2 regions of the Sphingobium sp. FW305-3-2-15-F-TSA7 genome follow, and region 1 is predicted to be linked to the other one. Evidence: predicted binding sites of a transcription regulator. Region 1 holds the regulator's gene; the other holds the start of a gene.
The links. Region 1 encodes LexA, which represses DNA repair genes until DNA is damaged. Its sites were predicted from a motif close to GTTCCNCNCTTGTTCT; they were not measured.

Region 1 (4,937 bases):
TCGACGAGGCGACCGCGGCCCAGGCCTTTTCCGACCTGCTCGACCAGCGCGTCTCCGACCAGGCCATCGCCGATTTCCTGATCGCGCTGACCGAACGCGGCGAGACCAGCATCGAGATCGCGGCGGCCGCGCAGGCGCTGCGCGACCGCATGATCGCGATCGATGCGCCCGCGGGCGCGATCGACGTGTGCGGCACGGGCGGCGACGGCCATCACAGCCTGAACGTCTCGACCGCAGTCGCGATCGTGATCGCAGCATGCGGCGTGCCCGTCGCCAAGCACGGCAATCGCGCGGCATCGAGCAAGGCGGGCGCCGCCGACACGCTGGAAGCGCTGGGCCTCGACCTGGCACGGGTCAGCGAGACCGCGGAAGAGACGCTGAACGAGATCGGCATCTGCTTCCTGTTCGCGGTCAACCATCATCCCGCGCTCAAGCGCATCCACCCGATCCGCAAGGCGATCGGCCGGCGGACGATCTTCAACCTGATGGGGCCGCTCGCCAATCCAGCGCGCGTCACCCGCCAGCTCATCGGCATCGCCCGGCCCGATTATGTGCCGATCTACGGCACCGCGCTGGCACGGCTCGGCGCCGACGCCGCGCTCGTCGTCTCGGGCGAGGAAGGGCTGGACGAAGTGTCGGGCGCCGGCCCCAGCCGCGTCTTCCGCATCGGCGACGTGACGGTGGGTGACGTAATCACCCCCGAGGATGCCGGATTGCCGCGCGCGCCGACCAGCGCGATCCGCGGCGGCGATGTCGCTTATAATGCAGCGGCGCTACGCCGGCTTCTCCAGGGAGAGATCGGCCCCTATCGCGATGCCGTGCTGCTCAACGCCGCCGTGGCGCTGGTGATCGCCGGCCGCGCGGCGACCCTGCGCGAAGGCGCCGAGGAGGCGGCGGAAGTGCTCGACAATGGTCTTGCCAACGCGCTGCTCGATTGCTGGATCGCCTTTCGATGAACAAGCTGACCGAAATCTGCGACACCAAGCGCGACCATGTCGCCCGCCGCAAGGCCGAGGCCAGCCTGTCGGATATCGAAGCGCGCGCCGCCGCGCAGACGCCGCCGCGCGGTTTTCGGGCGGCGCTCGACGCCAAGGCCCGGAATGGTCATGCGCTGATCGCCGAGATCAAGAAGGCCAGCCCGTCAAAAGGCCTGATCCGCGCCGATTTCGATCCACCGGCCCATGCCCGGGCCTATGAAGCGGCAGGCGCGGCCTGTCTTTCCGTGCTCACCGACGTTCCCTATTTCCAGGGCGACGACAGCTATCTGGCGGCCGCGCGCGATGCGGCCTCGATCCCGTGCCTGCGCAAGGATTTCCTCGTCGATCCCTGGCAGGTCGCGGAATCCCGTGCCTTGGGCGCCGATGCGATCCTGATCATCGTCGCCGCGCTCGACGACGGGCAAATGGCCGAGATCGAGGCCGAGGCGATCCGGCTGGGCATGGACGCGCTGGTCGAGGTGCACGATGCCGACGAGCTCGATCGCGCGCTCGCGCTGCGGTCGCGGCTGATCGGCGTCAACAATCGCGACCTGCGCGACTTCACCGTCGATTTCGCACGCACCTATGAACTGATCGGTCGTGCGCCCGAAGGCTGCACCTTCGTCGCGGAGAGCGGGCTGACCTCCAGCGCCGATCTCGATGCGATGGCGGATCACGGCGTCCATTGCTTCCTGGTCGGCGAAGCGCTGATGCGCGAGGCCGATGTCGAGGCGGCAACCCGCCGGTTGCTCGGCGCGGCATGAGCCGGCTCACCCATCTCGACGCCGAGGGCGCGGCACATATGGTCGACGTGTCGGACAAGGCCGTCACCACGCGCGAAGCGGTGGCCAAGGGCCGGATCTCGATGTCGGCCAACGCCGCCGCCGCGATCCGCGACGGATCGGCGAAGAAGGGCGATGTGCTTGCGGTCTCGCGGGTGGCGGGGATCATGGGTGCGAAGCGGACCAGCGACCTGATCCCGCTCTGCCACCCGCTGCCGATATCCTCGGTTTCGATCGATCTGGCGCCCGATGCCAGCGGGGTGAATGCCACTGCTACCGTGCGAACGACGGGGCAGACCGGTGTCGAGATGGAAGCGCTGACCGCGGTCTCGATCGCGCTGCTGACGATCTACGACATGGTCAAGGCGGTCGATAAATCGATGGAGATCGGCCCGGTCCGGCTGGTTTCGAAGACCGGCGGCAAATCGGGCGATTACAAGGCGTGAGAGCGATCGCGGACCGCCAGGCCCCGTTCGGGCTGAGCCTGTCGAAGCCCCGCCTCTCCTTTTACAGGCTCAGCCCGAACAATGTGGGTGGCGGCTCATGAGCACCCTCCTCCCCGTCGCCGATGCGCAGACGCGATTGCTCGCGCTGGCCACACCGCTTCCGGCCGAAACGCTACCGCTGGGCGAAGCCGCAGGCCGTTATCTCGCCGAGGATTGCACGGCGACGCGCGGCCAGCCCGCCGCCGACCTTTCGGCGATGGACGGCTATGCCATCGCCTTCGCCGACATACCCGGCCCATGGCGCGTGACCGGGGAAAGCGTGCCCGGCACGCTGCCCGACGGCGCGATCGCGGGCGGCGAGGCGATGCGCATCTTCACCGGCGCCCCCCTCCCCGCCGGCGCGGACACGATCCTGATCCAGGAAGAGGCGGCGCGCGACGGCGACACGCTGATATTGACGGGCGAAGGCCCACGCCGACATGGCCAGCATGTGCGCGCCGCCAACAGCGATTTCGCACGGGGCCAGCGCCTCGTCGCACACGGCGCGCTGCTGACGGCGGCACGGATCGGGCTGGCCGCGATGGGCGGATATGGTCGGCTGAGCGTCGGACGGCGGCCGCGCGTCGCCCTGATCTCGACGGGCGACGAGTTGGTGCTCCCCGGCGAGCCGGTCTCTGGCGTACAGCTTCCCGCATCGAACGCGATCATGCTGCGCGCGATGCTGGAGCCCAACGGCGCGATCGTCGACGATCGCGGGATCGTGCGCGACGATTTCGACACATTGGCCGCCGCCTTCGATGCCGCGCGCGGTGCCGATATCATCGTGACCTCGGGCGGCGCGTCGGTGGGCGATCACGATCTGGTGCGCCCCGTGCTCGACGCGATCGGCGGGACGCTCGATTTCTGGAAGATCGCGATGAAGCCGGGCAAACCGCTGCTCGCCGGCAAGCTTGGCGACGCGATCATAGTCGGGCTGCCCGGCAATCCGGTTTCGACCTTCGTCACCGCGACATTGTTCCTGCTGCCGCTGGTGCGCGCGCTGCAGGGCGCAGCCGATCCGTTGCCGCCCACCCATCGCGTCAGGCTGGGCGCGCCATTGCCGGCATGCGGCGGCCGCGCCGAATATCTGCGCGGCCTGTGGGCCAATGGCGAAGTGATCCAGGCGACCGAACAGGACAGCGCGGCGATGGTCTCGCTCGCCTCCGCCAACGCGCTGATCGTCCGTGCGGCGGGCGCTCCTGCAGCGGATGCCGGAGAAATGGCGGAAATCTTGGCAATAAGTTGAGAGCCCGATTCACGCTTTCGGAAGCAGCGCTTTGCGCTTCCACCTCAACCGATCAGGCTCCGGCTTGACGCGCCCTCCGATGTTTCCTACACGTTCTTCGTTCGTTCCATCGGAGAACATGCGATGCTCACGCGCAAGCAACATGAATTGATCTGCTTCATCAGCGACAGGCTGGAGGAAACCGGCGTGTCCCCCTCGTTCGAGGAGATGAAGGAGGCGCTCGATCTCAAATCGAAATCGGGGGTTCATCGGCTGATCAGCGCGCTCGAGGAACGCGGCTTCATCCGTCGCCTGCCCAACCGCGCCCGCGCGCTGGAAGTGCTGAAGCAGCCCGAGCGTGCGGCCGCCAAGCCCGTGAAGAAGCAGACAGCGCCCGCCGCACCGCGCCATATACCGATCGCCGCCAACGACGTGCTGGAGATTCCGCTGCACGGCCGCATCGCCGCGGGCATGCCGATCGAGGCGCTGGAGGGCCAGAGCATGCTCTCCGTCCCCGCCGCGCTGCTCGGCTCCGGCGACCATTATGCGCTCGAGGTTTCGGGCGATTCGATGGTCGAAGCGGGGATTCTCGACGGCGATTACGCGCTGATCCGCCGCACCGACGTGGCGCGCGACGGCGAGATCGTCGTCGCTCTGGTCGACGAAAGCGAAGCGACGCTCAAATATTTCCGCCGCGAAGGCGCGATGGTTCGGCTCGACCCCGCCAATCGCGCTTATGACCCGCAGCGTTACCGGCCCGACCAGATCCGGGTCCAGGGCAAGCTGGCTGGGCTGTTGCGGCGCTATTGAGGGGTACTGACTTCGACCACATCGTCATTGCGAGAAGCGAAGCGACGAAGCAATCCAGTGGTTGATGCATCCCTGGATTGGTTGGCCTGCGGCCGCCTTCGGCCCGCTCCGCTCGCAATGACGGACGTTGAATGCCGCCATTTTCCCGATGACACCTATGACGGATTGGGCCGAAACGCCGGCATCGCCGCCGCCGGTCTTGGCGGATCGGCCCAGGGGTGATCGTCCGCCGCGCGCTTGACCGTCTCGATCCGGCCGGCGGCGAGATCGATGGTCAATCCGCCCGTCTTCGCCAGCAAAGCGCGATCCGCCTTGATCCAGCGCGGCGCGCACCAGTCGGGCAGCCAGCGCTCGCTGACCACGATATCGGCGTCACGGCAGGCTTTGCGCAATTCGCCGGGATCGACGAAATAGGTGCTGCGCGTGGCGAGCAGCCGCCAGCGCTTGGTGCCCCGGATCAGTTCGATCGTGCAGGCGTCGCGGCTGCATTGCGCCCCGCGCACGGCGTCGAGATCGGCCAGTTCACCCTCGAACCCCGCGCTTTCGGCGAGCATGTCGCGGACATAGTCGCCTGCGCGTGGCCGCAGCAGCGCATAGCCACCATCGACACGGACGGCGAGATGGCGGCCGTCGCCCGTCACCAGCAGGTCGGGCGGCT
Region 2 (4,937 bases), on a different contig from region 1:
GCCTCGCTCTCGGGCAGGTTGGCGAACCAGTCGCGGATATTGGTGAAGGCGCCGGTATAGGTGGCCGGATTCGATCGCGGCGTGCGGCCGATCGGCGACTGATCGATGTCGATCACCTTGTCGAGATGTTCGAGCCCGGTGATCTTCTCATGCTTGCCCGCGACCATGCGCGCGCCGTTGAGCGCGCGCGCCGATGCCGCATAAAGCGTGTCGACGGTGAAGCTCGACTTGCCCGATCCCGAGACGCCGGTGATGCAGGTGAAGGTGCCGAGCGGGATCGACGCGGTGACGCCGCGCAGATTGTTCGCGGTCGCGTTGTGCACCGTCAGCTTCTTGCCCGTGCCCTTGCGGCGCTTGGCCGGCACCGGCACTTCGCGGCGGCCGGCGAGATAGTCGCCGGTCAGGCTGTTGTCGTTGGCGAGGATATCCTCCAGCCGGCCCTGCGCCACGATCTCGCCGCCATGGACGCCCGCGCCTGGCCCCATGTCGATGATATGGTCGGCGGTGCGGATCGCATCCTCGTCATGTTCGACGACGAGCACGGTGTTGCCGAGGTCGCGCAGGCGGCGCAGCGTCGCCAGCAACATGTCGTTGTCGCGCTGGTGCAGGCCGATGCTCGGCTCGTCGAGCACGTAGAGCACGCCCGAAAGCCCGCTGCCGATCTGGCTGGCCAGGCGGATGCGCTGCGATTCGCCGCCCGACAGCGTGCCGCTGGTGCGATCGAGATTGAGATAGTCGAGCCCGACATTGTTGAGGAAGCCGATGCGCTCGACGATCTCCTTCAGGATCCGCTCGGCGATCGCGCGCTGCTGGTCGCTCAGATGGTTGGGCAGATCGGTGAACCAGGGGAGCGCGTCGACCACCGACATATGGGTGACCGTGCTGATATCGGTCATCGCGATCTTGACCGCGAGCGCCTCGGGCTTGAGCCGAGCGCCTTCACACACCTCGCACGGCGCGGCCGACTGATATTTGCTCAGTTCCTCGCGCATCCAGGCGCTTTCGGTCTGGAGCATGCGGCGATTGAGATTGCCGATCACGCCCTCGAACGCCTTTTTCACTTCATAGGATTTGCGGCCGTCCTGGAAACGCAGGGTGACGGGCTTGCCGCCGGTGCCGTGCAGGATGATCAGCCGCACTTCGCCCGGCAGGTCCTGCCACGGGGTTTCGAGCGAGAAGCCGAACTCGCGCGCGAGGCTGGCGAGCACCTGCATGTAGTAAGGCGAGGGCGGGTTGGATTTCGCCCAGGGCACGACCGCGCCCTTTTTGAGGCTCAGTGCATGGTTGGGGACGACGAGATCCTCGTCGAACAGCAATTTCTCGCCCAGCCCGTCACAGGCCGGGCAGGCGCCCTGCGGCGCGTTGAAGCTGAACAGGCGCGGTTCGATCTCGGCGATGGTGAAGCCCGAGACCGGGCAGGCGAATTTCTCCGAAAAGACGATGCGGTTCTCGGGCACGCCGGCGCCCTTCATCGCGCCGCCATCGGCGCCCGCGGTCTCGCGCCCAGGCACCGGGCCGTCGGCCATGTCGGTATAGGCCAGGCCATCGGCCAGTTTCAGCGCGGTTTCGAAACTGTCGGCCAGCCGCGTCTCGATGCCCTCGCGGACCGCGATGCGATCGACCACCACTTCGATGTCGTGCTTGTATTTCTTGTCGAGCGCCGGCGCGCTTTCGATGTCGTGGAATTCGCCGTCGATGCGGACGCGGGTGAAGCCCGCTTTCTGCCATTCGAGCAATTCCTTGCGATACTCGCCCTTGCGGCCGCGCACGACGGGGGCGAGCAGGTAGAAGCGCGTGCCCTCCGGCAATTGCATCACGCGATCGACCATCTGGCTGACGGTCTGCGCCGCGATCGGCAGACCGGTCGCCGGACTGTAGGGAATGCCGACACGCGCCCAGAGCAGGCGCATATAATCGTAGATCTCGGTGACCGTCGCGACGGTCGAGCGCGGATTGCGGCTCGTCGTCTTCTGCTCGATCGAGATCGCCGGGCTCAGCCCCTCGATATGATCGACATCGGGTTTCTGCATCAGTTCGAGGAACTGGCGCGCATAGGCCGACAGCGACTCGACATAGCGGCGCTGCCCCTCGGCATAGATGGTGTCGAAGGCGAGCGACGATTTGCCGCTGCCCGACAGCCCGGTGATCACTGTGAGCGTGTCGCGCGGAATCTCGACGTCCACGCCCTTCAGATTGTGCTCGCGCGCGCCGCGCACCGAAATATGAGTCAGCATGGGCCGGTTTGTTCCAGATTTGTTCTTGAAGCGCAAGCGGGCGCGCGACGGTGTAGATGGGTTGAGGGGCGACGGGCGACAAGACGCTGCGTGGTTTCGTGTCGCTCGAACGCGTCGATTGCTCGAATGGAAAAACATTGCTCCAGTCGCGCTCGATAATTGCCAATCCTGAAAACCCGGCTAGGCTGGCTCCATGAAACGCACCCCGCTCCTCCTCCTCGCCCTTTGCTCCACCACCGCGGCCTTCGCCGGAGCACCCCCGGCCTATGACGTCGTGATCCGCGGCGGCACGATCTATGACGGCTCGGGCGGTGACGGCTATACCGGCGACGTCGCGGTGAAGGGCGACCGGATCGTCGCGGTCGCGCCGCGCGTCGAGGGCAAGGGCAAGACCGAAGTCGATGCGCGCGGGCTCGCGGTATCGCCGGGTTTCATCAACATGCTGAGCTGGGCGAACGTCTCGCTGATCATCGACGGCAAGTCGCAGAGCGACATCCGCCAGGGCGTGACCTTGGAAGTGATGGGCGAAGGCAGTTCGATGGGGCCGCTGAGCCCGGAAATGAAGGCCGCTGCCGAGCGCCGCCAGGGTGATGAGCATTTCCCCGTCAGCTGGACCACGCTGGGCGGCTATTTCGACTTTCTCGAGAAAAAGGGCGTCTCGACCAATTTCGGGAGTTTCGTCGGCGCGGAGACGGTGCGTGTCCACGAACTGGGCGAGAAGGATGTCGATCCGACGCCCGAACAACTCGACCGGATGCGCGCGCTGGTGCGTCAGGCGATGGACGAGGGGGCAATGGGTGTGGGCAGCTCGCTGATCTATGCGCCGGGCACCTATGCCGAAACGCCCGAGCTGATCGCGATCACCGCCGAGGCGGGCAAATGCGGCGGCATGTATATCAGCCATATGCGGTCCGAAGGGGACCGGCTGCTCGAATCGATCGACGAGCTGATCGAGATCTCGCGCAAGTCGAAGACCCCGGCCGAGGTCTATCACCTCAAGATGGCGGGGCGGACCAACTGGGCGAAATACGACCAGGCGATCGCGAAGATCGAGGCCGCGCGCGCCGAGGGGCTGCGCATCACCACCGACATGTACACCTATCCCGCGGGCGCCACCGGGCTCGACGCGGCCATGCCGACCTGGGCGCAGGATGGCGGGCTGGAGGCGTGGATCGGGCGGATGAAGGATCCGGCGACGCGCAAGCGCATGGCCGAGGAGATGAAGAAGCCTGCCACGACATGGGAGAATTATTTCTACGGCGTCGGCCCGGCCAATATGAAGTTCACCGGTTTCAAGAATCCGGCGCTGCGCAAATATATCGGCAAGTCGCTGGCCGAGGTCGCGGCCGAACGTGGCAAGCCGGCCGAGGAAGTCGCCATGGACCTGGTGATCGAGGACGGCAGCCGTATCGACACCACCTATTTCATGATGACCGAGGACAATGTCCGCAAGCAGGTCGCGCTGCCGTTCATGAGTTTCGGATCGGACGCCTCGTCGCAGGCGCCCGAAGGCGTGTTCCTGAAATCGAGCACGCATCCGCGCGCCTATGGCAATTTCGCGCGGCTGCTCGGCAAATATGTCCGCGATGAAAAGGTGATCACCCTGCCCGACGCGATCCGGCGGATGAGCGCCTTTCCCGCGTCGAACCTGGGCATCAAGGATCGCGGCTCGCTGAAGCCCGGCCTGTTCGCCGATATCGCGATCTTCGATCCGGCGACGATCACCGATCATGCCACCTTCGAAAAACCCCAGGTCTATGCCACCGGCATGCGCCATGTCTTCGTCAACGGCGTGCAGGTGCTCAAGGACGGCGAACATACCGGCGCCACGCCGGGCCGCGCGGTGCGCGGGCCGGGCTATGGCCAGTGCAAGGGTTAGGTCGACGCCCAATCCGTCGACAAGGCGACCCGCATCGTCACCCTGAACTTGTTTCAGGGTCCATGTCGAAAGCCACGCAACAGTGCGGGTTGTGGCCTGGATGCTGAAACAAGTTCAGCATGACGATGGAATGTCCTTCGCGCAGCGGTGATAGCGACCGACTCTGAAGAACGAATTAGGGGGCATATGCACGAACACGCCCAGGCCATCGTTCCCGCTTGCCGCGATGCGGCTTCGCGTTAAACCTGTGTCATGTCGAATACCACACGCATCCTGATCGCCCTTGTCGCCGGCCTCACGCTCGGCATCATCGCAGGGCAGACGGGGTGGGGAGACCTGGCCAAGGTGGCGGAGCCGATCGGCACGCTATGGCTTGACGGTCTGCGCATGACGATCGTGCCCTTGGTGGTCGCGCTGATGATCACCGGTATCGCCCGGACCGCGGACAGCGCGCGGGGCGGGCGGCTGGCCTTCCGCTCGGTCATCCTGTTCGCGATCGTGCTGTGGCTTTCCGCGACCATCGCGGCGCTGCTCGTGCCGGCGGTGCTCCAGCTCTGGCCGATCCCCGGTGAATCCGCCAAGGCGCTGAGCGCGGCGCTGGGCACGCGCACCGAAAGCGTCGGCCAGGCGCCGAGCGTTCTCGATTTCCTGCGCACGATTGTGCCGACCAACCCGATCGCCGCCGCCGCATCGAGCGATTCAATGCTGCCGCTGATCCTGTTCGTCACCGTGTTCGCGATCGCGGTCACGCGGCTGGGCACCGAGGCGCGCGAGCGGATCGTCGGTTTCTTCTCCGCGATCGAACAGGCGATGCTGGTCATTGT

Region 2: a site for LexA is predicted at 2,245-2,260, ahead of uvrA (excinuclease ABC subunit UvrA). Genes of this name have one in related genera too.

Annotation. Positions count from the first base shown of each region.
Region 1 covers NZ_JBYSZM010000010.1:82,787-87,723, reverse strand. The annotation lists gene trpD (anthranilate phosphoribosyltransferase) at 1-956, shown strand, start outside; gene trpC (indole-3-glycerol phosphate synthase TrpC) at 953-1,741, shown strand; gene moaC (cyclic pyranopterin monophosphate synthase MoaC) at 1,738-2,205, shown strand; gene AC3WN8_RS09980 (molybdopterin molybdotransferase MoeA) at 2,303-3,490, shown strand; gene lexA (transcriptional repressor LexA) at 3,614-4,279, shown strand; gene AC3WN8_RS09970 (ComEC/Rec2 family competence protein) at 4,435-4,937, opposite strand, start outside.
Region 2 covers NZ_JBYSZM010000005.1:1,760-6,696, reverse strand. The annotation lists gene uvrA (excinuclease ABC subunit UvrA) at 1-2,234, opposite strand, end outside; gene AC3WN8_RS04635 (N-acyl-D-amino-acid deacylase family protein) at 2,428-4,113, shown strand; gene AC3WN8_RS04630 (dicarboxylate/amino acid:cation symporter) at 4,366-4,937, shown strand, end outside.